4 regions of the Waltera sp. genome follow, and region 1 is predicted to be linked to each of the others. Evidence: predicted binding sites of a transcription regulator. Region 1 holds the regulator's gene; each other region holds the start of a gene.

The links. The regulator Rex, encoded in region 1, represses fermentation and respiration genes when NADH is low (regulators of the CRP and FNR family bind a similar motif). The targets are predictions, from matches to a motif close to ATTGTTAANTANTTAACAAT.
Region 2: the regulator Rex is predicted to act here: its motif matches at 3,149-3,168, upstream of ACLTOH_RS09565 (NAD(P)-binding protein).
Region 3: the regulator Rex is predicted to act here: its motif matches at 5,721-5,740, upstream of ptb (phosphate butyryltransferase).
Region 4: the regulator Rex is predicted to act here: its motif matches at 1,683-1,702, upstream of gap (type I glyceraldehyde-3-phosphate dehydrogenase).

Annotation. Positions count from the first base shown of each region.
Region 1 is NZ_JBKVQF010000002.1:29,692-37,626, reverse strand. Features, by position in the region: gene ACLTOH_RS01230 (2-isopropylmalate synthase) at 1-231, shown strand, start outside; gene ACLTOH_RS01225 (GntR family transcriptional regulator) at 276-980, shown strand; gene ACLTOH_RS01220 (NADP-dependent isocitrate dehydrogenase) at 1,173-2,381, shown strand; gene ACLTOH_RS01215 (ABC-F family ATP-binding cassette domain-containing protein) at 2,886-4,817, opposite strand; gene ACLTOH_RS01210 (redox-sensing transcriptional repressor Rex) at 4,956-5,597, shown strand; gene ACLTOH_RS01205 (hypothetical protein) at 5,754-6,392, shown strand; gene ACLTOH_RS01200 (NAD(P)H-hydrate dehydratase) at 6,394-7,908, shown strand; gene alr (alanine racemase) at 7,929-7,935, shown strand, end outside.
Region 2 is NZ_JBKVQF010000015.1:27,717-35,651, forward strand. Features, by position in the region: gene ACLTOH_RS09560 (NADH-dependent [FeFe] hydrogenase, group A6) at 1-994, opposite strand, end outside; gene ACLTOH_RS09565 (NAD(P)-binding protein) at 1,022-2,875, opposite strand; gene ACLTOH_RS09570 (DegV family protein) at 3,399-4,235, opposite strand; gene ACLTOH_RS09575 (DUF5721 family protein) at 4,667-5,161, shown strand; gene ACLTOH_RS09580 (SpoVA/SpoVAEb family sporulation membrane protein) at 5,221-5,577, opposite strand; gene ACLTOH_RS09585 (DMT family transporter) at 5,652-6,584, opposite strand; gene ACLTOH_RS09590 (shikimate kinase) at 6,646-7,152, opposite strand; gene ACLTOH_RS09595 (RidA family protein) at 7,313-7,687, opposite strand; gene ACLTOH_RS09600 (hypothetical protein) at 7,777-7,935, opposite strand, start outside.
Region 3 is NZ_JBKVQF010000039.1:704-8,638, forward strand. Features, by position in the region: gene ACLTOH_RS14775 (helix-turn-helix domain-containing protein) at 1-145, shown strand, start outside; gene ACLTOH_RS14780 (helicase HerA-like domain-containing protein) at 221-1,753, opposite strand; gene ACLTOH_RS14785 (pyridoxamine 5'-phosphate oxidase family protein) at 1,832-2,323, opposite strand; gene ACLTOH_RS14790 (TraX family protein) at 2,516-3,283, shown strand; gene buk (butyrate kinase) at 3,373-4,440, opposite strand; gene ptb (phosphate butyryltransferase) at 4,573-5,490, opposite strand; gene ACLTOH_RS14805 (HAD family phosphatase) at 5,784-6,425, opposite strand; gene ACLTOH_RS14810 (GLUG motif-containing protein) at 6,428-7,935, opposite strand, start outside.
Region 4 is NZ_JBKVQF010000001.1:161,542-169,476, forward strand. Features, by position in the region: gene ACLTOH_RS00700 (DUF523 domain-containing protein) at 1-319, shown strand, start outside; gene ACLTOH_RS00705 (DUF3783 domain-containing protein) at 319-687, shown strand; gene ACLTOH_RS00710 (histidinol-phosphatase HisJ family protein) at 701-1,522, opposite strand; gene gap (type I glyceraldehyde-3-phosphate dehydrogenase) at 1,759-2,772, shown strand; gene ACLTOH_RS00720 (phosphoglycerate kinase) at 2,866-4,089, shown strand; gene tpiA (triose-phosphate isomerase) at 4,193-4,942, shown strand; gene ACLTOH_RS00730 (amidohydrolase family protein) at 5,273-6,574, shown strand; gene ACLTOH_RS00735 (DUF3877 family protein) at 6,719-7,255, shown strand; gene ACLTOH_RS00740 (hypothetical protein) at 7,389-7,935, shown strand, end outside.

The DNA.
Region 1 (7,935 bases):
TGCGCTATTTCCAACACCTCCGGTCTGGCAGGTATCGCACACTGGCTGAACACCTATTATAAATTAAAGGGAGACAAGCAGGTACAGAAGACTTCCGAACTGGTAGCGGAGATCAAAAAGTGGGTAGACGAGGAGTACGCCGGTGGGCGTGTCACCGTGCTTACGGATGAAGAGATTGTGGCCTGCGTCAACCGTATCTGCCTGGAGAAGAACCTGAAGATCGGTGAGTAAGAAAATATGGCGGCATTTTTTGCTACCCGGAAATGAGGATTATAGTGAGTAAGTATGATGTAAAGCAGGAAGTAACGGATAAGTTCTCCCTGCGGGGACGGGTATTTCACAAGCTGAGAGAAGACATCTTAAGCGGAAAATATCAGGAACATGAAGAATTGAAGGAAGTGGCTATCGGCGAGGAGATGGGAGTCAGCAGAACCCCCGTCAGAGAGGCGTTCCGTCAGCTGGAGCTGGAGGGACTGATTCAGATCATCCCCAACAAGGGAGCCTATGTCACCGGTATTACCCAGAAGGATGTGAAGGATATTTACATGATCCGTTCCCTGCTGGAAGGTCTGTGTGCCCGTTGGGCTACGGAACATATCACCAAGGAGCAGATGGAAGAGATGGAAGAGAATGTCTATCTGTCCAAGTTCCATGCCCAGAAGGGGCATCTGGAGCAGCTGGCGGAGTTAGATAATCGTTTCCATGATATTCTGTATGAGGCATGTGACAGCAAGATGCTGGAGCATCAGCTGAAGGACTTCCATCAGTATGTCCTGCGTGTCCGCAAGAAAACATTGGCCAGTGCCAACCGCGGCCCCAAATCCAATGAAGAGCATGAGCAGATCATGGAGGCCATCAAGGCAGGCAATGCCGATCTGGCAGAGCAACTGGCACACCAGCACATGATCAACGCCTATGACAACATGGTGAAAAACGGTCTGAACGAGGCCTATGCACAGCAGGATAAGCCGCAGGAATAGGTTGCCTGTCTGTGAAAATTACTGTAGAATGTAATTATAATGTAATTATTCAGAGCCAATGGGCGAAGTAACCACATGAGCAAATAACATGCAGGCATGCTATTCGGTGAAGCTTTGCAGAAGCGATTTTGACAATGTGGTTCTGGATAGCTATTGCAAAGTAAAAGAATAAATACCGGAAAGGAAATCATTATGGAAAAGATCAAAATGACAACCCCTCTCGTAGAGATGGACGGAGACGAAATGACCAGAATCCTCTGGCAGATGATCAAGGATGAACTGTTACTGCCTTACATCGATCTGAAGACAGAGTACTATGATCTTGGACTGGAGCATCGTAATGAGACCGATGATCAGGTAACCGTGGATTCTGCCAATGCCACATTGAAGTACGGCGTTGCTGTAAAATGTGCGACCATTACCCCCAACGCTGCCAGAATGACAGAGTATAATCTGAAGGAAATGTGGAAGAGTCCCAACGGAACCATCCGTGCGATCTTAGACGGTACTGTATTCCGTGCACCGATTCTGGTAAAGGGTATCGTTCCTTATGTCAAGAACTGGACCAAGCCCATTACCATTGCCCGTCATGCTTACGGCGATGTGTATAAAAATACTGAGATCAAGGTACCCGGCCCCGGTAAGGCAGAACTGGTATTTACTGCAGCAGACGGCACCGAGACCCGTGAACTGATCCATAATTTTGATGGAGCAGGTATCATTCAGGGTATCCACAATACGAATAAGTCTATCGAGAGCTTTGCAAGAGCATGCTTCAGCTATGCCGTAGATACGAAGCAGGATCTGTGGTTCTCCACCAAGGACACCATTTCCAAAAAATACGATCATACCTTCAAGGATATTTTCCAGGAGATCTATGATAACGAGTACAAGGCAAAATTCGAGGAACTGGGCATTACATATTTCTATACCCTGATCGATGATGCCGTAGCCCGTGTCATCCGTTCTGAGGGCGGATTCATCTGGGCCTGCAAGAACTATGATGGTGATGTAATGTCCGATATGGTAGCTACCGCTTACGGCGATCTATCCATGATGACCTCCGTTCTGGTATCTCCCAGCGGCGTCTATGAGTACGAGGCTGCTCACGGAACCGTACAGCGTCATTACTACAAGCACTTAAAGGGCGAAGAGACCTCCACCAACTCCATCGCTACCATCTACGCATGGACCGGAGCTCTCAGAAAGCGCGGTGAACTGGATCAGATCCCCGAGCTGTGCAACTTCGCAGACAAGCTGGAGCAGGCATGCATCAAGACCATCGAAGATGGCAGGATGACCAAGAGCCTGTCCCTGATCTCTACCTGTGAGCATCCCGTGATCCTCAACAGCCTTGACTTCATCAAGGCTATCAGAGAGACACTGGACAGCCTGCTGTAAATTGAAAGTTAGCGAAATATCCTCGTAGCCCTTGGCAGGGTATAAGAAACGCGGCACGCTCGTACTTTAGTACGATGCGCTCCTGTCGCAGAGCGTAGCGGTACATAAGCGGTCACAATACGACCGCAATGCGTCCCTTGGGACGCTATGGTACCGACGTCTGCTTACGGCACTGCTTATTCTTATACCCAGCCGGGGCTACTGGTTTTTTTGAAAGCTTTCCAAAACGCAGAACTCCCGGCGTATGCGGTGCCATGTCGAAGATGTTTGTCGGAGGATGTTGATATTTTCTAGAAAAGTGCTGAAAGGCAGGGGGAAAGCGGACACGATGTCCGCGTCAGCCGATTGTCGACATGGATGTCGACTGTAGGCGGCCCCGTCATGACGAGAACTACTCATCACTTTTCGTAGAAAATTCACATCCGGAGACCTTACATCGAGACATGTGTATCGCATGCTCCGGGAGTTCGTGGATTTTGCCAATGTATTTCACTAACTCTCAATTTACTCTGCCAGTTCTTCCCACTGTTCATATAATTTTTCCAGCTGCTCCTGGCAGGCGGCCTGCTCTTTGGACAGTTCCTGCAATTTTGCCACCTGGGTGCCGATGGCGGGATCGGACATTTCGGTGTCGATCTCGGAGATGCGGGCTTCCAGCTCGGCAATCTGTTCTTCGCATTTTTTCAGGTCGTTTTCTTTCTTGCGGAGTCTCGCCTGTTCTTCCTTCTGGGCTTTCCAGTCCAATTTGACTTCGGATTCTGCAACCTTAGCGGCAACTGTGTTATCTGCGTCAGCACTCTGTGGAACACTGGCTTCTATTGCAGCCATCACGGTGTCGTGCTTTTCGAGATAATAGTCATAATTTCCAACATAATTTACGAATTGTCCCTCTGTCAGATCCAGGATCCTGTGGGCGGTACGGTTGATAAAGTAACGGTCATGGGAGACATACAATATCGTTCCTTCGTAACCGTTCAGGGCATCCTCCAGAATCTCCTTGGACATGATATCTAAGTGGTTCGTCGGCTCATCCAGGATGAGGAAGTTTGCGTTGGAGAGTACCAGCTTGGCGAGAGATACACGACCGCGCTCGCCGCCACTCAGATCACTGATACGCTTGAAAACATCCTCCCCGGTGAAGAGGAAAGCCGCCAGCACATTGCGGATCTGGGTATTGTTCAGGTAGGGATAATCGTCGGAGATCTCTTCGAACAATGTCTTGTCACTGTGCAGGACATGATGCTCCTGATCGTAATAGCCGATCTCCACATTGGAACCTAATCGGAAGGTGCCCTGATCGGCAGGAACGAGACCATTTAAGATCTTAAGCAGAGTGGTCTTGCCGCTGCCATTATCACCGATGATCGCCACGTGTTCGCCGCGCTTGATCTCGAAATTAACATCGGTAAAAAGCTTATGGGAATCAAAGCTTTTGGACAGATGCTCCACAGTCAGCACATCATTGCCACTTAAGATCCGGGGCGTCAGTGTCAGCTTCATATCCGTGCGGACCTCGGAGGGTTTTTCGATGACCTCGATCTTGTCCAGCATTTTCTCACGGCTTTCCGCCCGTTTGATGGACTTTTCCCGGTTGAAGGATTTTAATTTTTCGATGACCTCTTCCTGATGTTTGATCTCACGCTGCTGGTTCATATAGGCATTCCAGGCAGCAACGCGCAGCTGTTCCTTTTTTACGGCATAATCGGAGTAATTGCCCATAAAGGTTGTAGCCTTGGACTGGTCGATCTCGATGACTTTCCCGGCGATCCGGTCCAGAAAATACCGGTCGTGGGAGACGATGAGAACGGCTCCCTTGTAATTCAACAGATAAGTCTCCAGCCAGGCGATGGAATTCATATCTAAGTGGTTCGTCGGCTCGTCCAGGATGATGAGATCAGGGTTCTGTAACAGAAGCCGTCCTAACGCCACACGGGTCTTCTGACCGCCGGAGAGTGTGGCAACCGGCTTGGAGAATTCATCTTCGGTAAATCCCAGTCCCTTTAACACACCGACCAGCTCACTGCGGTAGAGATAGCCGCCGCCGGTCTCGAAAGCATGGGTGAGAGAGGTGTACTGCTTCATCAGGTCTTCCAGCGCATCTCCTTCGGCATGCTTCATATTGTTTTCGCATTCCCGGATCTTTTCCTCCAGGCGCAGCAGATCCGCCTTGACAGATAACAGTTCCTCGTAAATGGTGTGAGAGGTGTCCACAGTGCTGTTCTGTGCAAGGTATCCCAGGGTCTTGTCCCTCGCCAGAACCACCTGCCCGTCATCGGGAGTCATTTCCCCTACGATGATGCGGAGCAGTGTCGTTTTCCCGGCACCGTTGATGCCCACGATGGCAGCTTTTTCATGATCCTCTATATGAAAAGAGACATTTTTCAATACCTGATTTTCTACAAATGCTTTTGAAATATTCTGACAAGATAATATCATGGTAGTAAGTATCCTTTATTTCCAGCCCACGGAGACCGGGCTTTTTAAATTTCATTGTAACGAAAAGAAGAAAACCTGTCAATTCATTGACAAGTTTTTAACATATGGTGTATACTAAAAAAAACGGAGGTGAAAGTATTGGAAGTAAAAGAAATTTCACAGGCTGTGATTGGCAGACTGCCCAGATACTTTCGATATTTGGGGGAATTGAAGGATGAAGGTGTGGAACGCATCTCTTCGCAGGAACTTTCCGGACTGATGAAGGTGACCGCATCCCAGATACGTCAGGATTTTAATAATTTCGGCGGTTTCGGCCAGCAGGGCTATGGATATAATGTAGAATCTCTGTATCGTGAGATCGGTAAGATCTTAGGACTGGATAAGCAGCATAATTTCGTCATCATTGGAGCCGGCAATCTGGGAAGAGCGCTGGGCAATTATATGAACTTCGAGCGTCGTGGATTTATCTTCAAGGGAATGTTCGATGCGAACCCGGAACTAGTGGGTAAGGATGTCCGCGGTGTGAAGGTCATGCCCATGGATCAGCTGGAATCCTTTATCCGGGAGAAGGACATCGATATCGCTGTACTGACGATTCCCAAGACCAGTGCTGTGGAAGTGGCAGATAAGCTGGTGGCTAACGGGATCCGTGCTATCTGGAATTTCGCTCATGTGGATCTGAATGTTCCCGAGGGAATTCAGGTGGAGAACGTGCATCTGTCCGACAGCTTAATGAAGCTATCCTATAATATTAACCGTTACAGTTCAGACATGAAATAAGCAAGCGTATGATTGCTTATTTCATAGGCGGAGTGTCTGAAAATGAATAAAAGGAAAAGTCGCAAGGCGATGACGGATGCGAAGCAGCCGCTTTTATGAATTTCAGCGCACCGAGAAATAATACAACATGAAGTAAGGCATCAAAGGAGTGATATTATGGGCAACGGTAACGCAGAAGAAAATGCACAGGACCGACAGGCTGCTTTCAAAAATGCATTGACGGGAAAGCATCTGCCCGTACTCACCCTGGATAATAAATGGTATCGGTTGTTGAATAAGACCGGTTCCGTTCCGCTAAAAGAAACGGAAGATGCCCTGAATCAGCTGTTGAAACGACAAGGTAAGCTCAATACCGAGTCGAAGGATATCCGGAATCTGAAAAAGAAGCTGATGAAAGAAATCGTTCCTATGGTGGATGAGGCGGAACAGCAGGGCGAAAACAGTAAGCTGAACAAACAGATCGAGGATCATAAGCGCCTGATCGAGGAATGCAATGAGAAGCTGGAAGCATACGAAGATGAGTTAAAAGATATCCCCAGAGAGATCGAAAGAATAAATCTTCAGCTTATGATGTTTACTATGGACTGCTGCTATGATATTATGAAGGATAATGACAAACAGATCAAAGAGACTGCGGAGTGGGTGGGTGCGATCCGTATCGAACTGAAAAAACGTCTGATCGAAAAACAGCAGATGGAACAGCAGAATCAGGAGATCTACAACTACATGCATGATATTTTTGGTGCAGAAGTGGTCAATCTGTTTGACATGAAATATAATCCGGAGCAAAAATAGTATGAGATATCTGGTAACTGCACAGGAAATGAAGCAATACGATAAAAATACCATAGAGTACCTCGGCATCCCGGGGCCGGTTCTGATGGAAAGAGCGGCTCTGGCTGCGGAGGATTTTCTGAAAGAGCGCTTTGATGCCGTGAAGGAACGGACAAAAGTGCTCATTTTTGCTGGTATGGGAAATAACGGAGGAGACGGTCTGGCTTTGGCGAGACTTCTTGCGGCGGACGGTTATACGGTAGCGGTACGACTTGTGGGAGATCCGGAGAAAGCCACAGAGCAATGGAAGAGCCAGTGGCAGACCCTGCAACATTTTCCGGTGAAGACAGACAGTAATACGCAGGCAGATGAATATAATGTGATTGTAGATGCCTTGTTCGGTGTAGGATTGAGCCGCCCGGTGGAAGGCATCTATGCGGAAGCCGTAGAAGAGATGAATGTGGCGGAAGGATTTAAGCTGGCACTGGATGTTCCCAGTGGGATCTGCTCGGACACCGGACGGGTGCTTGGTTGTGCTTTCCTGGCAGATGCAACGATTACTTTTGGTTTCTGCAAGAGAGGCCTTGTAATGTATCCGGGAACCGATTATGCCGGGCAGGTACACATTGCAAATGTGGGGATCGGACCGGAGAGCTTTCTGGGACAGAGCCCGGAGATGTATACTTATGACAGCTGTGAACAGCATCTGCCGGACAGAACATCCTCCGGGAATAAGGGAACCTTCGGCAAAGCTTTGCTGGTGGCTGGGAGCAACGGCATGGCCGGAGCAGCAATCCTGGCGGCAAGAGCGGCGTATCGTACCGGAGCCGGTATGGTAAAAGTAATCACCGCAGAGGAGAACCGGCAGATCTTACAGCAGGGAATTCCGGAGGCTTTGTACGGATCCTGCAGACAGCTGTCCGAGAGCATGGAATGGGCGGATGTTATTGCTGTCGGTCCCGGCATCGGCAGAGAGGAACAGGCACGGGAATGCCTGAAAAAAGTAGTGGAAAAGAGCAGAAAACCATTAGTGATGGATGCGGATGCACTGAATCTTCTGGCGGAAGAAAACGGTAAGGAATTGGCAGAGAAGCTGCGTACCCAGGGGGCAGAAGGCAGAATTATCATTCTGACTCCACATGTGGGAGAATTGTCCAGACTGCTTGCGAAGACCATCCCGGAATGCAAGAAGGAGCTTCCGGAGTGTGGCAGAGAACTGGCAGAACGGTTTCACGGTGTGGCGGTTGCCAAGGATGCAAGAACGATTGTATGTAAAGAACAGGGAGAATTTTATCTGAATACTACAGGCAACAGCGGTATGGCCACTGCGGGCAGCGGAGATGTCCTGACGGGTGTGATCCTGGGACTTTTAGCTCAGGGTATGAATGCAAGTGATGCAGCTGTGAACGGTGTGTATCTCCATGGCAGAGCCGGTGAGCTGGCGGCAAAGCTCCATACGGAGTATGGGGTAATGGCGGGAGATATTGCGGATTGCCTGATGAAAGACTATGATGAGAAAGAAAGTGTGAAGAAATGATAAGCAAACTACAGGAAAAGATGAATT
Region 2 (7,935 bases), on a different contig from region 1:
CCATGGCACCGAACATCTGCTGGGGGGATTTTGCCGTGGACAAATTCCGCAGATACTCCGGATACTTCTTGGACACGAAGCTTACCCAGCCGGGACAGCAGGAGGTAAACATGGGCCATGCATATTTCCGGGAATTGTCCAGCCGATCCAGCAGTTCGTTTCCCTCTTCCATAATCGTCAGATCCGCTGCGAAGTTGGTATCAAATACATAGTCAAAACCAATGCGCTTCAGCGCTGCCACCATTTTGCCCTCGGAAGCTTCCTCCGCATTCAGTCCCAGTTCCTCGCCCCATGCGGTTCTTACCGCCGGTGCCACCTGGACTACTGTGACCTTCTCGGGATCCGCCAGTGCCTCGAAAGCCTTGTATGTATCGTCTCGTTCCCGCAATGCTCCGGTAGGACAATGGGTAATACACTGTCCACACAGTGTACAGTCGGAGCAATCGATGGTCTTATTATCCGCCACATCTACTGTGGTACGGGATCCGGTGTTCTGTACATCCCAGACATGCATGGCCTGGACTTTATCGCAGATCTGTACACAGCGCATACATTTAATACATTTTCTGGAATCCCGGATCAGAGGGAAAGAATGATCCCAGGGTGTCTCGGGAACTTCCTCGGTAAAAGGTACTTCCAGAATTCCCAGATCGTTGGAAATCTGCTGTAAATTACAGTTACGGCTTCTGACACAGGTGGCACAGTGACAATCATGCTGGGACAGGATCAGTTCCACATTTGTCTTGCGCACACGGCGTACCTTCGGAGAATTGGTATACACTACCATTCCCTCTTCCACCGGGCTGTTGCAGGCTGTGATCAGCTTGCTTTTTCCCTGCACTTCCACCACACAGACCTTGCAGGCACTGATCTCATTGATGTCTTTTAAAAAGCACAGATGCGGTACTTCGATTCCCACGCCTGCTGCCGCGCTCATGACGCTGGTTCCCTCCGGGACCTGCAGCTGCACGCCGTCTATTGTAAGGTTTATCATTTTCTCGCCCATTGTTTGCTCCTCTTTTTACCAGATGGCAGCTCGGCCGCCCTTTAAGCTTCCGTAGCCGTATTTATCGCAGCGTAAACATCTGCCCGCTTCCTGGCAGGCTTCCTGCTTCGTCATGCCGCATTCAAATGCATCGAAATTCGTCTTGCGCTCTCCTGCTTCCTTTTCACTCAGCTGGATCCGTCCGCAAGGTTCCTTGTCCTCGTAGGATACCGGCGGGATCTCCACATCACAGGGTACTACATGGTGGTAACCCAAATATTCATCGATATTGGCTGCTGCTACTTTTCCGGCGGCAATGGCACGGATGACGGTAGCCGGACCGGTCACACAGTCACCACCGGCAAATACACCGTGGACATCCTTGACTTCACTGTCACTCATGGCAGTAATGGTGCCTCGTTTTACGGAGATACCCGCCTCCTCGAAATGGCGGGTCTCGATACCCTGACCGATGGCCACCACGACGATATCACAGGGGATTCGAAGGAGAGGCACATCCGCCTGGATCGGACGGGCTCGTCCCCAGGCATCGATGGGGCCGATGATCTGCGGTTCTACCCACAGAGCCGTCACATTGCCGTTCTCGTCGGCTTCGATCTTGTGAGGTGCTTTCAGGCTGTAAAGCTCTGCGCCCTCTGCGATGGCGCCTTCCACTTCTTCAGGAAGCGCCGTCATATCGGTCTGTCTTCTGCGGTAGGCAATTCCCACCTTTTTCGCACCCAGACGAATGGCGGAACGGGTACAGTCCATGGCTACGTTACCGCCGCCGACTACGACTACGGTCTTGTCCTTGAAGTCCGGCATGTCATCGTCACCGATGCGGCGCAGCATTTCCACTGCAGACATGACACCGTTGGCATCCTCTCCCTCGATACCGATCTTTTTATCCGTATGGGCACCGATGGCAATATAGACTGCATCGTATTCTTCGTGCAGCTTATTATAAGAAATCTCACCTTCGCCGTTGCCGACTCTGGTGTTCAATTTCACTTCCACTCCGGTGGACAGAATAGTGTCAATGTCCTCCTGTAAGCGTTCTCTCGGGAAGCGATAGTTGGGAATTCCGTAGCGCAGCATACCGCCCAGCTTGCTCTTTTCCTCAAATACCACGGCATGGTGTCCCATTAGCTCCAGATAATATGCCGCAGACAGTCCGCCGGGGCCTCCGCCGATGATTGCTACTTTTTTACCGGTGCTCTCCGCTTTCTCAGGCACGGGAACCGTGTTGGCTCTGGCATTGTCCACTGCCATACGCTTCAGGCCGCGGATATTGATGGCACTGTCGATCATGTTGCGGCGGCATCTTGCCTCACAGGGATGCTCACAGATCAGGGCACAGGCGGTGGGGAAAGGATTGTCCTTGCGGATCAGCTTCACGGCATCCGCATAACGTTCTTCCTTCACCAGTGCTATGTAACCGGGGATATCCACACCTGCGGGGCACAGAGCCACACAGGGAACCGGCTGGGTAATATGGCAGGAACATTTTCCGCCATGTTCAATGTGGTAGACATAATCCTCACGGAAGCCTTCCAGTCCGGCCAGTACCATATGGGCCGCCTCGTAACCGATGGCACAGTCAGCGGAGTCCACAATGTCGGAAGCGGTATCCCGGATCAGATCCAGTGTCTTCAGGGTGGCTTTGCCTGCCAATACATCCTCCATCAGGTTCTGCAACTGCCCCAGTCCCACACGGCAGGGCACACATTTACCACAGGTCTGGGCATGACACATTTTCAGAAAAGAAAGCTGCAGGTCCACCGGACATAATCCGGGCGGGCTGGCGATAATTCTTCTCTCCAGATCTTTGTACAGGCGTTCCACCGTAAGCTGTGCTTTATTCGGGGTAGCTATCTTCAATCGGCTCATAATCTTCTCCATTCTGCGGGCTGATGCCTGCGTTACTTTTATGCCCTGCGCCACGGGCGCCGCCGGCCACGGCTATGGCGTGCTGCTCTCCGTCTGCGGGTGCGGTGTTTTACTGACACGTACTATGGCATTGGCCACCTGAGCTGGCTGCCTGTTGCGCCGTGTAAGTGCTTACATTTTATTTTTTAAAAAATAGCCGTTTCTTGTCGGCTACTGATTTTTGTATATGTGCAATTGTATCTTAAATAATAAAAACTATCAATAGTTTTTAGGAAAGTTAATTTTTTATCTATCTTTTTGTGGAATATGCATGAGGATGTTTGTCTGACGTGTATGTAAGCTCTTACATTTCAATTTCTTATTTTGCCAGATTCATGGCACCGCTCTCTCAAATTCTGTTTTTCATAAAATGCCCTCTATATTTGCTTTTTATGAAAAAAATAGCCCAGGCGGAACAGGCTGTCAGAAACAAAAAATGACAGGCTAATCCGCCGGAGCTATATTGCCTATGATATTAATCTTTTTACACCGTCACGATCACGCCGCCATCGTTGGCGTACATGCTGCTGACACCGCGGGTGTCCATGATCAGGCATCCTTTGAACTCTGCCTTTTCCATAAGAAGCTTCTTCATGGTCTCGGCGCGGTCAGGAGCATTGCAGTGGGTGATCATCAGGAAACGTTCCTTCGTATCCCCTGCCTCTTCCAGAACGATCTCCGCCATTCTTCGGAGTGCTTTCTTCATGCCGACGCTCTGGCCTCTCTGCACGATACTGCCCTTGTCTCCGGCCATGATCGGCTTGATGTTCAGCGTGGATGCCACCAGTGCTTTCACACCGGTCAGTCTGCCGTTCTTGCGCAGCGTCTCCAGATTATCCAGTACAAAATAGGTATGCACATTGCTGCGGAACTCTTCGATCTGCTTCACGATTTCTTCGAAGGAAAGACCCTGCTCTTCCAGTTCTACCAGTTTCTTCACGATCTGGGTCTCACCACAGCTGGCGGACTCGGAATCGATGACGTGGATCTGCTTCTTCCCGTATTTTTCCCGATACAGATTCATACCAAGCACCGCACTGTTGTAGCTTCCGCTGAGGTGGGAGGATAAAGTGATCACATACACATGCTCTGCTTCTGTGTGGTAGGCTTCCCTGAAACGCTCTGGGGAAGGGCATGCCGACTTGGGACATTTCGGACACTCTGCCACCTTTTTCAGGAATTCCGCCTGATCAAAATTCTCATCATCCTGAATCTGGTAATCTCCCACTTCCAGTCCCAGGGGCACGATCTCGAACCGGGGATCCTGCAAATATTCTTCCGGCAATTCACAACAGCTGTCTACTACAATTTTATAACTCATATTATCTATCTCCATATGATTGATTGCAGCTATTCAAAATTATGTCTCCGAAAGAGTCATTCTGCGAATGCGGCACTGAATAGTTACAATTATTTTCATTTTTTAAAACCATACTATGTAGTTTTTAATACTACTTATAATAACACGAAACATTCCGTTCGTAAAGCCTTTATACAAAATATTCATATTCCCTTTTCGGCGGACTTCGTATATACTATTTCTATATAGCCAGCATATTATATGATGCCAGGGTCAAAAGGTCTAAGCCCATATGAGCTTGCTCATAAGTGGGTGAAAGACCTTAGGACCCGCCCCGATATGAGCATAAAAGTGGGATGATAATCCCACGATATGCGAATAGAGGGTAGGATTGTTCCGTTTCGACCGAAGCTCCTCACAGAGTTCTTCTCACAAACATATAAGGAGTCCCTATGATCGCATTACAGATTACATCCATGAAAAATTTTATGAACCACCTGCTGGTAGCGGATACTTTCGATCCTTTCCTGTTGGAAGAAGCCACCGTCAGTACGGCTCTCACCGTGACGATCGACGGGCATATCAACAAGGACTTCTATCCCGCGGACGAACGGGGGGAAGACTGCATCCCCTGGGATCTGCAATCCTGGAGCAAAATAAAAGGACTGTGCTTTGACCTCATCAAGGGAAAACACACTCCTTTGTATTTTAAATTCGTACTTCATATGCAGCCCGATAAGGCAGCCTCCATGCTGGAAAAAGCCCAGGTGGACCCTGACGTCATCCGGGCACTGGTGCTGAACATCCGCTACGACGGGGAAAAAACGGTTCTCACCACCGGGTGCGCCTACCAGACCTTCACCATGGACAAAAGTGCCGACACCGCCTGGGACAAGGCACTGAAAAAATATCTGGATCTGAAGGGGATCTCCTACGAAGAACTCTGATCCCGCTCTCCGGGGTATCCCCAGTTCTTCGAATCATTCGTAGGAGCGGTTCCTGACGGTCACTCCTTCATCTTCGGTTTGCTGAGCAGGCTCGCCAGATAACCGAGGATCAGCGCTGCGGAGGTTCCCACGGCTCCAGCCTTGAATCCTCCGGCAAACAGTCCTAAAAATCCCTGTTCCTGCACCGCTTCTTTCACGCCCTTCATTAATACATTTCCAAAGCCCAATAACGGTACACTGGCTCCTGCTCCCGCATAATCCTGAAACGGTTCATACCAGCCAAGGGCACTGATGACCGCACCGGTGACCACCAGAAGCACCATGATGCGTCCCGGCATCATCTTCGTTTTTTCCATTAATATCTGCACCAAAGCACAGATCAGGCCGCCCACCCAGAAAGCATTGATATAATCCATTCTCTGCATTTCCCCCCTTACTATCTGTTTAAGGACAGTCTCTGCACTTTTTCTTAAAATTATGCATTCTTTATTTATGCATTCTTTTTGCCAAAACGAAACCATTCCGGCGGAAGCTGTACCAGGATCACCGCCGCAAATACGATAACGCAGCCTGCGATCTGCCTGGCTGTCAGTGTCTGATCAGTAGTCAGAAATCCGATCTTATAGGCGATCCATCCGGAGATCGTGGCAATGACGGATTCCAGGCTCATGATCAGTGCCGCCACCGTAGGATTCAGTCCTTTCTGGCCCACGATCTGTAAGGTATAACCCACACCACAGCTTAAAACACCGGCATATAACAGGGCTCCCAGGCCTTCCTGCAGCTGACCGAAGGTGGGCTGTCCCCAGATGAGTGCTCCGATGCAGCAGACCACTCCACAGACCGTGAACTGGATACAGGATACCACAGCTCCGTCAATTCTTGCTGCATAATGGTCAACGGTCATGATCTGTATGGCAAATGCAATGGCACATAAAAATACCATGATATCTCCGGCTCCGAGACGCAGGGACTCGGTCATGCAGAGCAGATACATGCCCACGGCTGCCATGACTGCTGCCGCCCAGACCACCGGCGCCACTTTTTTCTTCAGAAAGATACCGAACATGGGGACAAAAATGATATATAGCGTTGTGATAAATCCCGCCTTACCGACACTGGTGTATTTAATACCGAACTGCTGCAAGGTACTGGCGATCGTTAGGAAAATGCCACACAAAAGTCCTGCTTTCACATTCAGTTTCCAGTCAAGGGGCGCAGCTTTGTCCCCTGCAATCTTTCTGCTGATCAGAATATACACCAGAATGCTGGCGGCACCGATCAGGGAACGGACACCGTTAAAGGTGAACGGATGCATATAGTCCATGCCCTTGCTCTGGGAGACGAACGCCATGCCCCAGATGGCAGCCGTTAACAGCAGGATCAGGCTGTTTCTCGTAGTTTTTGTTCTCGTATTTTCCATAGTTGTATTTTCCATTCCTTATATTTTTCGTTCCTTGCTGCTTTACGGTTATGTGATCTTGTCAGGGCTGTTTCTTATATCTCTCAGCAATCTCCGCCACTACATCCCGCAGCATTTTTCTGCTACAGTCTATGATCAGATCCGCATATTTTTCATACAAAGGGGTTCTCTCCTCGTACAGGTCCCTCAATGTCTGACCGGGCTGCAGGGTCACACCTCTGGCATTCAGATCTCCCAGCCGCTGTTCCACTTCCTCATAAGGAAGCTTCAAATATACCACGGTGCTGATATCCCGCAGATGCTGCATGCCCTCCGGCTCGTAGCAGGCGCTTCCGCCGGTGGCAATGATGCTGTTTTCCAGATTCAGAGAGGCATTTACGTTGCTCTCGATCTGCCAGAAGCCCTCCACGCCGTGTTCCGTGATGAGTTCATGCAATAATTTACCGTGTCTTTCCTGGATCACCAGGTCCGAATCCACAAAACGTCTGCCCAGGCGCTTTGCCAGAACCACGCCTACCGTACTTTTTCCCGAACCCGGCATGCCGATCAGAGTAATATTATTTTTCATAAGTTTCTCCTGTCTCTACACAAGAAAATCGCCGCCTGTAAGCGACGATCTTCCGTCCTGTTCTTCTTTATAACCTTCGTAGCGCCCCATTTGCAGAACTGCCTCTGTGGGGATTTTGACCCCGACATCATGCTATTTGCTCATGGTGGTTACTTACACTTTATACTTCCGCAATGACTTCCACTTCACATAATACGTTCTTGGGAAGGGTCTTGACTGCAACGCAGCTTCTGGCAGGATTCTCAGTAAAGTACTTTGCATAGACCTGATTGAAAGCTGCGAAATCGCCCATGTCTGCCAGGAAGCAGGAGGTCTTGGCTACTCTGGTGTAGCCGGTACCTGCTGCCTTTAGCAGCTCGCCGATATTCTTCATCACCTGCTCTGCCTGTTCCTCGATGGTAGTTCCGTGAATCTCTCCGGTAGCGGGATCAATAGGGATCTGTCCGGATGCGAAAAAGATATTGCCCAGTACAATGCCCTGAGAGTAAGGTCCGATTGCTGCGGGTGCTTTGTCTGTTGAAATCTTCTGTAACATAATATTCTCCTCTTCTTCCTATAATTACGCCCTGAGGATGCCTCCGGATCCCGGCACATCCAAAATCCGATGCAGCATGCACATAGCGTTTACTTCGTCATATCTACCTCCGGCTCATCAAATTCCGCCGTCACGTAGAATCCTCTGGAATTCTCCACGATATCCGCCACAACTCCTTCGCGATTCTTCAACCGATAACGAAAAGGAATATTGGGGGACATGGCCAGAGACGGGTCTATCGTATAATA
Region 3 (7,935 bases), on a different contig from region 1:
CCTTCTGCTTGCCATCGCTCTACCGCCGTTACTTTGCAGACGCCCCCGGCAGCCGGCGAAAACCATCGTCTGTATCCTGCTGTCGGTTCTGTCCGTCCTCTGGCTGATCTTTGGCGGACACTTTCTCTGGTTCCAGTTATTCTAGCCTTTCCATCGTTTTGCATAATCTTTCCGTCCGCTGACGATGGCAGAATAAGCATCAAAAGAATTTTATTCCTAATTACTTTCCAAACAGTGTACTCAAAATTCCTCTCTTGATGACCTGGGCACCGGTATTGATCAGCTGACGCTCGATCTGGGCCTGTCTGCGTTCCGCTGCCTTTTCCTTCTTTTTCTGTGCGGCTTCCCATTCCTTCTGCTTCTGCTTTACGGTGGATTCCTGCAGTTTTGCCTGCTGCTTTGCCAGCGCTTCCTTATCTTTTTCCAGCTGTGCCCGCTCTGCGGCCAGCTGCGCTGCCTTCGCCTCATGCTCCATGGTATCTGTCAACACTTCGTAGGCAGAAATATTGTCCACCGCCTCATCGTAGCGTCCCATGCCGTCTCTCGCCATCAGATTCCTGCGCTCCGTCTCATCCACAGGTCCCATAAAGCTCTGGGGGCAGATGATGGAGGTACGCTGGGCAATGCCGGGCACGCCGTTCTCATCCAGAAAGGAAGTCAGTGCCTCACCTACGCCCAGTTCCATGATGACTTCTTCTGCCTTAAAGGCAGGATTGGCCCGCAGGGACTGTGCTGCTGCCCGGACAGCTTTCTGCTCCGCCGGAGTGTACGCCCGGAGGGCATGCTGTACCCGGTTGCTTAACTGTGCCAGCACGGAATCGGGAATATCACTGGGGCTCTGAGTCACGAAATAGATACCCACGCCCTTGGAACGGATCAGCTTTACCACCTGCTCGATCTTCTGCACCAGTATCTTCGGTGCATCAGCAAACAACAGGTGTGCCTCATCGAAGAAAAATACCAGCTTCGGCTTTTCCAGATCTCCCGCCTCGGGAAGCTTCTGGAATAATTCTGACATCATCCATAACAGGAAGCTGGCATACAGTGTGGGATTCTGCACCAGTTTTACGCAGTTCAGCACATTGACAATACCTTTGCCGTACACATCCGTACGCATCCAGTCATAAATATCCAGATCCGGTTCTCCGAAAAAGAGATCTCCGCCCTGATTCTCCAGAGGCAGTAGCGCCCGCAGAATACCGCCCACGGACTGCTTGGAGATACTTCCGTAGGTGGTCAGATAGTCATCCTTGTGTTCTGCCACATAATTCAGCAGAATACGCAGATCCTTTAAGTCGATCAATAAAAGTCCCTTGTCATCCGCGATCCGGAAGACAATATTCAATACACCTTCCTGCGCAGCGGTGAGCCCCAGAATACGAGATAAAAGCTCCGGTCCCATATCGGAGATGGTGGCTCTCACCGGATGGCCGCCCTCCTGATAGATGTCCCAGAAGCAGACCGGATAAGCCTTATAGGAAAAACTGTTGCGGATACCGAATTTATCAATCCTCCTGTCCATGGATTCCGAAGCCACACCGGCTGTGGCAATTCCGGAGACATCCCCCTTCACATCACACAAAAATACCGGCACTCCCGCATCTGAAAAAGATTCTGCCATAGCCCTCATAGTGATCGTCTTGCCGGTGCCGCTGGCTCCTGCGATCAGTCCATGGCGGTTACTCATATTCAGCGGCATATTCACACGCTGACCATCTGCCAGGCCCATATAGATCTGTCCGTCTGTATACATAATTGTCCCTCATCCTCTCTATTTTATCTCTATTTTCCTGCTGCCCTATCCCGTAGGGATATCAATAGAAGATATCTTCTACGACATTTTGAAACGTTTCTTCCCCGTCATATGCTCCACTTTCAGGCAGAATATCTCCGTCATGGCTACGACTTCCGGTCGGAATACGAAATTCTCCGTTCTGTCAGGATAGTACTGCTTCATCAGAAGATTCAATGCTTTCTGTTTTTCCGCATCCGACAGGATCTCTATAGTTCCCTGACCGATCACGCTCTCGTATTCCATGGTGCACTGGCAGCCATCTTCTTTCTCCGACAGCACCAGTCTGTGGGAGCAATCCATCTCGAAGCTTGCCCTGACATCCTTACGGATCAAGTCATATTTTTTTCCTTCTTTTGCCCCGTGAAAATAGAGTGTCACTCTGCCGTCCGTCTCTTCCATTCCGAAATTCAACGGCAGAAGATACGGATAGCCATCCTCATCATTCAGTGCAAGTCTGCACACATCACACCTCTTCATGACATCTGTCATTTCCGAAAATTCTGTAATCTCACGATCGTTACGACGCATTGTATTCCTCCTGTGCTGCATTTTGTTTTTCTGTCAATATCTGTGCGCCCGACAGGCTTTGCGGCATATAAATGCCGGGTAGGCCATCATTGGAATTTCATATACTCTTTCACAGATATATTTACTATAGCGCATAAACAAGATATAATGCAACTATATCCTTCCGTAAGGAATTTTGAAAGGAGTTTTATTTTGCAAAACAAAGTATCCCATTGTTCTATTTTCCCACCGGATCTCAGTGCTCTGACGCTGCATATCCTCGCTATGGCGTTCATGTTCTGTGATCACCTGTGGGCTACCCTCGCCGGAGATGCTTGGTGGCTGACCGGCATCGGCAGACTGGCATTTCCCATGTTCGCCTTTTTCCTGGTGGAAGGCTTCTTCCATACCCATGATAGGAAAAAATATTGCATGCGCCTGCTTCTTCTGGCCATTCTTTCTGAGCTTCCCATCAATCTGATGTACAGTGGGCTGTTATTCTACCCGTTTCATCAGAACGTGATCTGGACACTGCTCACAGGCTTCCTGTGTATCTGGGCAATAGATACCCTACGGAAAAAATGTCCGGTCTGGCTGTGGATTCCGTCGATCCTGCTGCTATCTGCAGTGGGCTACGTGCTGGCAACCCTCCTCATGTTCGACTATTACGGAGAAGGCGTTCTGACTGTTATCGTATTCTATCTCTTCCATGGGAAAAATTGGTGGCAGCTTGCCGGACAGTTTGCCGGGCTCTACTGGATCAATGTCATGCTGTTGGCAGGAATGCAGATTCCATTACAGCTTTTCGGTCATGCCTTCGAGATTTCAGAACAGGGACTGGCGCTGTTGTGTCTGCCGCTTCTGTGGTGCTACCATGGACGCCAGGGCGCGCATAACCGTAAGATCCAGCTTGCCTGCTATGCCTTTTATCCGGTACACATGCTGGTACTGGGGATTCTGTCAAAGCTGATTTTTAGTTAAAATCATAATGCTGACAGAAAGTCTATTCCCTAAAGTAAAAAACTCCCGATGGAATCATTCCACCGGGAGTTCTATATTTTTACTCTAAATTAGTACTGCTTCACCTGTTCTTCGCCGTTCATGACACGCAGAGCGCCCTGAGCCAGAGCTAACAGCTCGTCCTCACCAGGATATACGGTCACAGGAGCGATCCAGCCGCATCTCTCTTTCAGCTTAGCCACTACATCCTCACCATATGCAATGCCTCCGGTGATAACGATCTGGTCTACCTTGCCGTTCAGCACACAGGCCATAGCACCGATGTCTTTGGCTACCTGTAACAGGAATGCCTGCTTCACCTCCGCTGCCTTGGCATCGCCTTCATTGGCACGCTTGGTAACTTCACGCATATCGTTGGTACCCAGGTAAGAATTCAGGCCGCCCTTGCCGATCAGCTTTGCACTGATCTCCTTCTCAGTATATTTTCCGGAGAAGCACATTTTTACCAGTGCTGCGCAAGGCACACCGCCTGCACGCTCCGGAGAGAATGCACCGTCACCGTCAAATGCACTGAATACGTCTACAACCTTGCCGTCCTCATGTGCGCCTACGGATACGCCGCCGCCCATGTGCACGACTACCAGACGTAAGGACTCATAAGGCTTGCCGGCCTCTTTTGCATATCTCTTGGCAACTGCCTTCTGGTTCAGGGCATGGAAGATACTTCCTCTGGGGATCTCTTCCAGACCGGAATATCTTGCGATGGGCATCAGCTCATCTACTACAACGGGGTCTACGATGTAAGAGGGAACGCCGATCTCATCACCGATCTCTCTTGCCAGAATACCGCCTAAGTTAGAAGCATGCTGACCCTGTACACCTACTTTTAAATCCTCCAGCAGATCATCGGTTACCGCATAGGTACCACTGGGGATGGGCTTTAACAGACCGCCACGTCCTACGATCACGTTGAAGCTCTTCAGATCGCAGTTCTTCTCTGCCAGCAGATCGGTAATGATCTTCTTACGGAAATCCTTCTGTTCGAAAATAGTATCGTATTTGGAGATCTCCTCGGTAGAATGTCTCAGGGTTTCTTCAAATAATAAGTTCTCATCCTCAAATACACCGATCTTGGTGGAGGTGGAACCGGGGTTGATGATCAGACTCTTGATTGCCATTGTGTGTTTCCTCCTATATTCACTCTTATATTCGCTCTTATGCTTTACCGCTTTGTCCACTACAGCATCTATACCTGCCGACAGCAGTTCTCCCGCAGCTTCCACAGCGGCTTCGATCACGATATCCATAGCTTATTTCTGATTCTTTTTCATCTCTTCTGCTACAACTGCAGCCAGTGCCAGGGAGTATACCTTGGTCTCGAAGGTATCGGAACGGCTGGTCAGGACTACGGGTACCTTGGTACCGGTCAGGATGCATCCGTTCTTTACTTTTACCATATGTACGATTGCTTTGTATACAAGGTTGCCGGCATGGATATCCGGGAACAGCAATACATCTGCATCACCCTGGATCTTACGGTCGGTAGCTCCCTTATGCTTGGCTGCCTCGGGATCGATCGCCAGGTCAAGAGACAGCGGGCCGTCTACGATACAGCCGGGAATCTGTCCTTCTTCGCACATCTTAGTCAGTTCTGCCGCATCTACGGTAACGGGCATCTTGGGATTTACAACCTCAACTGCTGCTAAAGGTGCTACCTTAGGCTCTGCAACGCCGCAGGCATTACATACCGGAATGGTGTTCTTGATGATCTGAACCTTCTCCTCCAGTGTAGGATAGGTCATGAATGCAACATCGGTCAGGAACAGAAGTCTGTCAATGCCGGGAATCTCAAATACACATACATGAGACAGGGTTCCACCGGTACGAAGGCCTACTTCTTTGTTCAGTACGCTCTTTAAGAAGTTCTTGGAGTCGATCAGGCCCTTCATATACATATCTGCACGGCCGTCATGTGCCAGCTTTACAGCTTTCAGGGAAGCTTCGATCATATCCGGCTCATTGATGATCTCATAATCGGAGAGGTCCATATTCAGTCCGGCTGCAATCTCACGGATCTTTGCCTCATCACCTACCAGGATTGCATCTGCAATGCCCAGTCTCTTGGCCTCATGTACAGCTTCCAGTACTGCACTGTCTTGTGCAACGGAGACTGCGACGGTCTTCTTCCCACACTCTTTTACTTTTGCTACGATGTCATCAAAATTCATTTTCTTCCATTCCTTTCCGCCCCTCGTGGGCTCCAAGTATGAATACATTCCACACATTATTCGCAAAATCGCACGATAAATCGTGCTTTCGCTGCTGCGCAGCTATTTTTGCTCATATGTGTGGCGGTGACTCTATTCGAGTCACCTAAAATCAAGCAAAACTGCTTTTTACATGCAAGCATGACAAAGCAGTCCCGCTTGATTTCATTGTCTTCCGAATAGTCACTCTAATCGTTAAAATAATAACACACTGGAATACAAAAATCAAGCTACTATGACAAATATAGCCACCTCTAAATGAGGTGGCTGATATCTGCCAGGGTCGGTACGCAGGCGTACAGACATTTTTTTAATTTTTCATCTGGCTGTGTCTGATCCGGCACCATCACGACCCTACAGCCGGCGCGGTAAGCACTCATGACTCCGTTGGGAGAATCCTCCACGGCCATGCACTCTTCCGGTGCCAGTCCCAGCTGCTTGCAGGCATAGAGATAAATATCCGGGGATGGCTTACCTTCCGCTACCATAGTGGCCGAGATCAGTTTCTCAAAATACGGCCGAAGTCCTGTCAGTGCCAGATATTTTTCCGTCCGCTCCAGATCCGTCGCTGTGGCAACCGCTGCGGTGATATGCCTTTTTTTCAGATCTTCCAGAAGCTCCACGGCACCGGGCTTGCATTTGATGCCATCCCGGTCCAGTGTTTCTTCCATCATCTCTTTTCGTTTGTCACGCACCACATAATAGTCAAAATCTTCACCGTACCAGTCCTTGAGCTGTCTGGGGGCAAAGGGGCGTCCCAGACTGCGCATCGTAAGTGCCTGCTCATCTGTCATGGTATACCCACAGGCTGCCAGTGCCTTCGGCCAGAAAATACGGTAATATTTTTCGGTATCGATCAGCGTACCGTCCATGTCAAATAAAACTGCCTGAATCATTGTTATTCCTCTGCGTCAGCCGTCTGTCCGGCATCTTCTGTTGCATCCGTAACATCAGTACCTTCTGCTGGGCTGTCCTTTGAATCACTTTCGTTTGTGCCGCTCTGGTCCTCGTCAGCTTTTCCGGCTTTCCGGTCACGTTTTGCCGCCTTGCGCGTCTTCCGGCGTTTTGCCGCTTTTTTCCCTAACAATACGATCAACAGGATCACGACTGCACCACCGACGATGCAAAGTACGATCAGCAGTGTATGACTGCCCTCGACCTCTACCGTGCGGAAGCTGCCGGGCACTTCCATGGTAAACTGTCTATAGCTGCCGATCACAGTGGATTCCACTTCCGTGTACTCTCCATCCTGTGCTACCTCTATGACAGTGTTATCCGCATCCTCACAGTAGACACGCAAGGTTGCTTCTCCGGTATAGTCCGGTGCATCCTCTTCCATGGAATTGGTCATGGATACTGTATAAGTATTTCCCTCTACCTGCAGATGCAATGCTGCATTGGGATAGAAGTTGCCTTCTGCCATAACCAGTGCCTTATTGTTATCGTTTTTCTCTGCGGAAGCAATGGATGCGGTCCATTCCTCATACTCTGCTTCCAGCACTTTATTACCGGTAATATCACTGAAATCATAATCCGGCCACACACCGTAATAGCCATCCTTCTCCGGTACTTCCGGAATCTGGTCTGCCGACAGATAATCCCCGTAACCGCATTTATAGGAAGCCACTTCTACACCATCCGCCTGGAAGGTAATGGTAAACTGTGAGAAAGCGTCCGGAACGTCTTTGCTGCAGAATTCCTGGTAGGACAACGGGGTAGCACCGCCCTGATAACCAATGCCGTCTACGCCACCGGCTCCGCCTTCCACATAATAGTTGCCATACAGAGTTCCATCATCACTGACTTTTCCGGCAATGCTGCCCTGGCCTTCGCCGGACATATCCAGATCATTGTACGCATAGCTGTAGAAAATATCACAGCCTTCTCCGGCAATACCTCCGATATTATTTTTACCGGTGATCCTGCCCATGCTGTAACAGCTGCGGATCGCATAGCTGGCAGATCCGGCAATTCCTCCCACATAGCTGCCTCCGGTACTCTCTACGGGTGCATAAGACTCACAGGAAATGACTGCGCCATATTCTGCTTTACCGACCACACCGCCGACATAGTCTTTTTTACCGGTCACGTCTCCAAGGTTGCGGCTGTCTCTGATGACTGCCTTGACCGTCTGCTCCACATCGAAACTCTCCGTTCCGGTTAAAGTGATATCGTCCTCAGGGTCAAAATCGTATTCCGTTGCCACCTGTCCAACGATACCGCCCACATTCGTATCGGCTTCCACCGTACCGCGGTTCACACATAAGGTGACCTTTCCCTTCTGGAAGCTGGAAGTATCATAGCGCGCTTCTTCGGTTCCTTCCGGTTCTGCGGTGTCATCCTCCGCATCGGGATCTCCGGGGTTCACCTCTTCCTTGCTGGCTGACTCATCCGAAGTATCTTCTA
Region 4 (7,935 bases), on a different contig from region 1:
TGAGGTGATCCCGGTATGTCCTGAGGTGCTGGGAGGACTTCCGACCCCGAGGGATCCGTCGGAGATCGTGAGCGGCGAGGTCATAAACTGTAAAGGCATAAATGTGGACAGGCAGTTTCGGGAAGGCGCAGAGGAGGCTCTGCGGATCGCCAAAGAGAATGGCATCGATCTGGCAATCTTACAGTCACGAAGCCCCAGCTGCGGCGTAAAGCAGATTTATGATGGAAACTTTACCGGTAAACTCATCCCCGGACAGGGAGTATTTGCACAATTGCTGGAAAAGAACGGCTTCCGGGTGATGGACTGTGAGGAAATATAATGGCAAAAATATTATTGTTTGGCGTGAGTACACAAAAAGACCGGGCTGTGCGTGTGGCAGCGGAGAAAATAGGTGTGGATGTGACGGCGGTGAACCGCAGGGACTATGGACAGAAGATCGGAACACTGGCGGAAATCAGCGGTTTTCATAAGAATGGAAAAATATATAACGGTCCTGATTTTGCAATGGAAATGCTGGTGTTTTCCGGAATGGATTCGCAACAGGTGGATGCATTCCTGGCAGAATATAAGGCAACCGGCTTACCACCGGTTGCCCTGAAGGCGATTGTGACACCGTATAATGTCTCATGGACAGCGGATGCGTTGCTTCGCGAGCTGATGAAGGAACACATTCAGCTTGGAGGATAGGGAATAAAGAAAATTACAGCTTGTGATATTCCGGGCTGCGCTTTTCGTAGATTGTGTAATATTTGAAACCGCACAGCTGCAGGATCTCGGAGGCAAGATCCAGATAGGATCCCACATCCTGAGGTTTGTGGGCATCGGTTCCTACGGTGATGATCTCACCGCCCAGCTCATGATAGCGGCGCAGAACATCGGTACAGGGATGAGGCTGTCTGAGACCGTAGCGGAAGCTTCCGGTGTTCAGTTCCAGACCTTTTCCCTGCTGCACTAAAAGCTCCAGGATCGGATCAATGGCATCCTTATATTTGTCATAGGAATAGTTCTTGTCCTTGGTGGGAGCCACACGGACGATATAGTCCAGATGTCCCAATACATCATAATCGTCATGGCATTTCAGATTCTCCAGTGTCTCTGCAAAATAAGCCCGGATGGCTTCTTCCTCGGAGGAGAATTTCTCGAAATATTCCGGATAATAGGGATCCATTCCTTTGCAGAGATGAGTGGAGCCGATGACGAAATCAAAATCATAGGCGGAAATAAAATCTTCGTTGCGGTCAGTCAGATGAGGCTGCAATCCCAGCTCCACGCCGAAGAGGATCCGCATTTTCCCTTCATATTTCGCGCGGCAGCGGAGCACGTCGTACAGATAGGAATCCGTATTTAGTAAAAAGATCGTTCCCGGTCCTTCCTCGGTGCGGGGATAATCAAAATCGTTATGCTCGGTAAAACACATGGTCTCCAGTCCCAGAGCGAGACCTTTATCGATCATCTCCGGCATGGGAGCCTGGGAATCTCCCGAAAAAGAAGAGTGAAGATGACAATCTGCTTTGATAGACATATTTTTCATCCTTTCTGGTTATCATAATACGAACCTATTATAGCAAAAATGAAGGGAAAAACCATAGCATTTCTAAACAAACTGTAAAATTTACCACAAAATCACAAATATTTTTCATTTACATCTTGAATTATAATCAGGAATTAGGTAAAATGTCTTTGCTGATAAAATTTTGACAATCTGTGAATAACGGAAAGCCAAAAGATATAAAATTAAAATTTTAGGAGGAAACTAAAATGGCAGTAAGAGTAGCAATTAATGGTTTTGGCCGTATTGGTCGTCTTGCATTCAGACAGATGTTCGATGCAGAAGGATATGAAGTAGTAGCAATCAACGATTTAACCAGCCCTAAGATGCTGGCACATCTGTTGAAGTATGATTCTTCTCAGGGTGTTTACAAGTATGCAAGCACCGTTGAGGCTGGCGAGGACAGCATCACCGTTAACGGCAAGACCATCACCATCTACAAAGAGGCTGACGCAAGCAAGCTTCCTTGGGGTGAATTAAAGGTTGATGTAGTTCTGGAGTGTACCGGATTCTACACCTCTAAGGAGAAGGCTTCCGCACATATCACTGCCGGTGCTCGTAAAGTTGTTATTTCTGCTCCCGCAGGTAACGACCTTCCTACCATCGTATACAATGTTAACCACAAGACCCTGAAGCCCGAAGATACCGTTATCTCCGCAGCTTCCTGCACCACCAACTGCTTAGCACCTATGGCTAAGGCTCTGAACGATTGCAGACCTATCATGAGCGGTATCATGACCACTGTTCACGCTTATACCGGTGACCAGATGATCCTTGACGGACCTCAGAGAAAGGGCGATCTGAGAAGAAGCCGTGCAGGCGCTTGCAACATCGTTCCCAACTCTACCGGTGCAGCTAAGGCAATCGGCCTGGTAATTCCCGAACTGAACGGCAAGCTGATCGGCTCCGCTCAGCGTGTTCCGACCCCTACCGGTTCTACCACCATTCTGGTAGCAGTAGTTAAGGGCGCTGTAACCAAGGAAGAGATCAACGCAGCAATGAAGGCTGCTTCTACCGAGTCCTTCGGTTACAACACCGATGAGATCGTATCTTCCGATATCGTAGGCAGCACCTACGGTTCCATCTTCGATGCAACTCAGACCATGGTTGCTCCTATGGAAGATGGCAATACTCAGGTACAGGTTGTATCCTGGTATGATAACGAGAACAGCTACACCTCTCAGATGGTTCGTACCATCAAGTACTTCAGCGAGTTAGCATAAGCCGACAGGCGTTAACGCGTAAAGACCTATCAGGGTCCGGTCTTACAAGGACCGGGCCCTTTTTAGATACTAAAATAATTGGAGGTTAATACCATGGGATTAAATAAGAAATCTGTAGATGACATTAACGCAAAGGGAAAGAGAGTCCTGGTAAGATGCGACTTTAACGTTCCCTTAAAGAATGGTGAGATCACTGACGATACCCGTATCGTTGCAGCTCTGCCTACCATCAAGAAGCTGATAGGCGATGGCGGTAAGGTAATTCTTTGCTCTCATCTGGGTAAGGTAAAGAATGGCCCCAACGAAGGCGAATCTCTGGCACCTGTTGCCAAGAGACTGTCCGAGAAGCTGGGCAAAGAGGTTACTTTCGTAGCTGACTACAATGTAACCGGCGAAGCAGCTACCAAGGCTGTTGAGAACATGAAGGAAGGCGACGTTGTTCTGCTTCAGAATACCCGTTTCCGTGGCGCAGAAGAGACCAAGAACGGTGAGGAATTCAGCAAAGAACTGGCTGACCTGGCTGATCTGTATGTATGTGATGCATTCGGCTCTTCTCACAGAGCACATGCTTCCGTAGCAGGTGTTACCAAGTTCATCACCGCTAAGGGTGGTCAGAACGTAGTAGGTTACCTGATGGAGAAGGAGATCAACTTCTTAGGTAAGGCTGTAGAAGATCCCGTAAGACCTTTCGTAGCTATTCTGGGCGGTGCAAAGGTTGCAGACAAGCTGAATGTTATCTCCAACCTGTTAGAGAAGTGCGATACCCTGATCATCGGTGGTGGTATGGCTTACACCTTCTTAAAGGCTCAGGGCTATGAGATCGGTAAGTCTCTGGTAGATGATACCAAGATCGACTACTGTAAGGAAATGATGGAAAAGGCTGAGAAGCTGGGCAAGAAGCTGTTACTGCCTGTTGATTCCGTAACCATCGCTGATTTCCCTAACCCGATCGATGCTCCTGTTGAGGTTCAGGTATATGATGTTACCAACATGCCCGCAGACAGAGAGGGATGCGATATCGGACCCAAGACCGCAGCTCTGTATGCTGAGGCTGTTAAGACTGCTAAGACCGTTGTATGGAACGGACCTATGGGCGTATTCGAGAATCCTACCCTGGCAGCAGGTACCATCGCTGTAGCTAAGGCTCTGGCTGAGACCGATGCAACTACCATTATCGGTGGTGGTGACTCTGCAGCAGCTGTTAACCAGCTTGGTTTCGCTGACAAGATGAGCCATATTTCTACCGGTGGCGGTGCTTCCCTGGAGTTCCTGGAAGGCAAAGAGCTTCCCGGCGTGGCAGCAGCAGACGACAAATAAATAGAAATAATAAAGCTTTCCCACGGAATGTATTCGAACCTGCCTGCAGGCACAGATGCATCCTGTGGGAAACACAATATAAGAAAAGAAGAGGTGTATGATTATGGCAAGAAAGAAGATCATTGCCGGCAACTGGAAGATGAATATGACTCCCAGCCAGGCAGTAGAGCTGATCAATACATTAAAGCCCCTCGTAGCAAATGATGAAGTAGACGTACTTCTGTGCGTTCCCGCAATCGACATCATTCCCGCTATGGAGGCAGCAAAGGGTTCCAATATCATGATTGGTGCGGAGAATATGTATTTCGAGGAGAAGGGTGCTTTCACCGGCGAGATTTCTCCCGCAATGCTGGATGATGCAGGCGTGAAGTATGTGATCATCGGACACTCCGAGAGAAGAGAGTACTTTGCAGAGACCGACGAGACCGTGAATAAGAAGGTTCTCAAGGCTTTCGAGCATGGCATTACTCCCATCATCTGCTGTGGTGAGACTCTGACGCAGAGAGAGCAGGGTGTTACCATCGACTTCATCCGTCAGCAGATCAAGATCGCATTCCTGAACGTAACTGCTGCACAGGCAGCAACTGCTGTCATCGCATACGAGCCTATCTGGGCTATCGGTACTGGCAAGGTAGCTACTACCGAGCAGGCACAGGAAGTATGTAAGGCAATCCGTGAGTGCATCGCTGAGATCTATGATGATGCAACCGCAGCAGCTATCCGTATCCAGTACGGCGGATCCGTATCTGCTTCCAGCGCTCCCGAGCTGTTTGCACAGGCAGACATCGACGGTGGTCTGGTAGGCGGCGCTTCCCTCAAGGCTGACTTTGGGCAGATCGTAAACTATAAGTAATAGAACAATTGCACAAAAAATAAGGGCTCAAAACCCTTGCAAAAAGAGGATTCTTTGTTGAAAGCCAACAATGGAATCCTCTTTTGTTATGTTATATAATTTAATAAGTATCACCTTTTTCTATCACTAAACTATCATCAGGAATGATGGGTTATGTCATTTTCTTACGTAGATTATGACAGATAGATTAAAATGAATGTGGTTGGTCGGGTGTTTATAAGGTATAATTTTATATTATAGCATGACTCGCTTTTGGCTATGGAATAAGGCTATGATTTCTGTTTTAGGTTTTTGAAGGTCTGAGACACATGGAAAGTCAGGAAACACTATATGAAATATGTATTTACCAATGGAAAAATATTAAACGGTACAAAAGACATGCAGGTACAGGAGGGGCAGGTTATTCTGGTGGAAAATGAGAGGATTACAGAGATCCTGCCTGCGGAGGAAGCCGGGAAAAGGAATCTGACAGCATCCGGATATGAAGAAATCGACTTACAGGGAAAATATATCCTGCCGGGGCTGATCAACATGCATGTCCATCTGGCAGGCAACGGAAAGCCCCAGAAGAAACAGCGTGACAATGAAGCACTGGTCAAAAAGATCATGAGCAATGGCCTGACAAAGGCTATCGCCTACAATATGGTCTGCGGTTTTGCAAAAGACGAACTGTACAGCGGTGTGACTACGATCCGTACTGTGGGTGGACTGGGAGATTTTGACACCAGACTGCGGGACGACATTGCCGCTGGTAAAAAGCCCGGCCCCAGAATTCTGGCTGCCAATGAAGGAATCTCTGTGCCCGGCGGACATATGGCAGGCTCTGTAGCTATCGCCGCAGACAGCGTGGAAGAAGCGCTGCAGCACTTAGAGACTTCGAAGGCACAAAAGGTGGATCTGGTGAAACTTATGATCACCGGCGGCGTGCTGGATGCGAAGGAAAAGGGTGTGCCCGGCGAACTGAAGATGGCCCCTGAAATGGTAAAGGCAGTCTGTGACAAGGCCCACACCATGGGGTATATGGTGGCAGCCCACGTGGAATCTCCGGAGGGGGTAAAGGCAGCTCTGAAAAACGGGGTGGATTCCATTGAACATGGTGCAAAAGCAGATGAAGAAATGATTTCACTTTTCAAGGAACATAATGCATTTTTGTGTACCACATTGTCTCCAGCACTTCCTTATGCATTGTTTGACCGATCCATTACCAATGCCTCTGAAGTGGAGCAGTTTAATGGCAATGTTGTATTTGAAGGTATTATCGACTGTGCGAAGGCAGCCATTGCCAATGATATTCCGGTGGTGCTGGGCAATGATGTGGGATGCCCCTGGATCACCCAGTACGATTTCTGGCGGGAGCTGTACTATTTCCACAAGTATGTGGGAGTATCCAACGCTTTTGCACTGTATACCGCAACCTGCCGCGGCGCCGAGATGGCGGGTATCGGAGATATCACCGGTACACTGGAACCCGGCAAATGCGCGGATATGATCGTGGTGGAGAAGAATCCGTTAGAAGATCTACTGGTGCTTCGAAATGTGGATATGGTCATCGTACAGGGAAAAGTGATCCGTGCTCCCAAGGTGAAGAAAAAGCAGATCGTAGAGACGGAGCTGGACAAATTTCTGAATTAGAATGGAACGGCAATGTCTGTTTCCGTAGAATAGAATTGTATTCTGATGCGTGAATATTGTATAATAAAAACTATGCAGGACAGGAAAACTCCGCTGCATAGTTTTTATTTTTGACAGATTATGGGAAATTATAGGAAAAAGAAAATGACATTTGAAAAATTAGAAAAAAACCTCATGGATGTGGTTCTGGAGGAGCAGGCAAAATTAGGCTTCCGCAGAGAGAAGATCCGCCTGTATTATCCGTTATCTACACTGAATCACTTGCTGGGTACACAGGATACGGCGGAACAGATGGAAGTTACACTGGCCGGACAGCCGGAGAGCATGACAATAAAGCTTGGAAAACTGGCTGTGAGCCGTAAGGAAGATCGTTTCTGCCTCTGTATTCCAGAGGAAGGCAGTGCTTATGTCCATGAGCATTTTGCAGAGAAGGGATTCATCTATGAACTGATCCGCCTGATCGGGCAGCATGACTGTAAGATGGAGGATATCCGACAGTTATTTTTGCGGTACAGTGAGAATATTTATGTGGAAGAGATGCGGGGCGAGGACTTTGATGTCATGATCCGTTTCCCGGAGGAAATGGGAGATCCCTACTGTTATTGTTTTCGGGAGGAAGGGTGCCATGTGATCTATCACCGATTCCTGCTGGAGGATTACGCAGACCTGATGAAAGCATGAGACAATCATGGTAAACGAACGATAAGAAAAGATTATGTGTATTTTACGATATGGAAATACGATGGAATCTATGGTAGGATAAAAAAGGTTCTACGAAGAAAAATGTCGTAAAAGGCAGAAGGCGAGGGGTAAAATGATCTTTAGATGTAAAAACTGCGGCGGTAATGTAGTTTACAGCCCGGAGAGAAAGAAGATGTTCTGTCCTTTCTGTGAGAGTGAGGACAGCGAAGAACGCGAGGACGGCGTGATCGAGACAAGCGGTGAGGAAAACGGCACTGCGGAAGGAACGGTCCAGGCAGCGGGAGCCGGACAGCCGGTCAGCAGAATGGCAGCAGCCGAGGGTGCTGCGCAGAAAAAGGTGACAAAGGTATGTCCCAACTGTGGTGGCGAGATTCCCATGACGGTAAACACCTCCGCTACACAGTGTCCTTATTGTGACAATTATGTGATCGTGGATGATCAGATTTCCGGGGCCTACACACCGCATATGCTGATTCCATTCCATATGGGCAAGGAAGTCTGCAAGAAGCTGATCCGTGATAAATTTGAGAAATGTATTTTTGCACCGACGGATTTTCTGTCGGAAGTAAGAATGAACGGTATTTACGGTGAGTATGTACCGTTCTGGTTCTACGATTACAATACCAACTGCACGTTCCACGGTGAAGGTACCAAGGTGC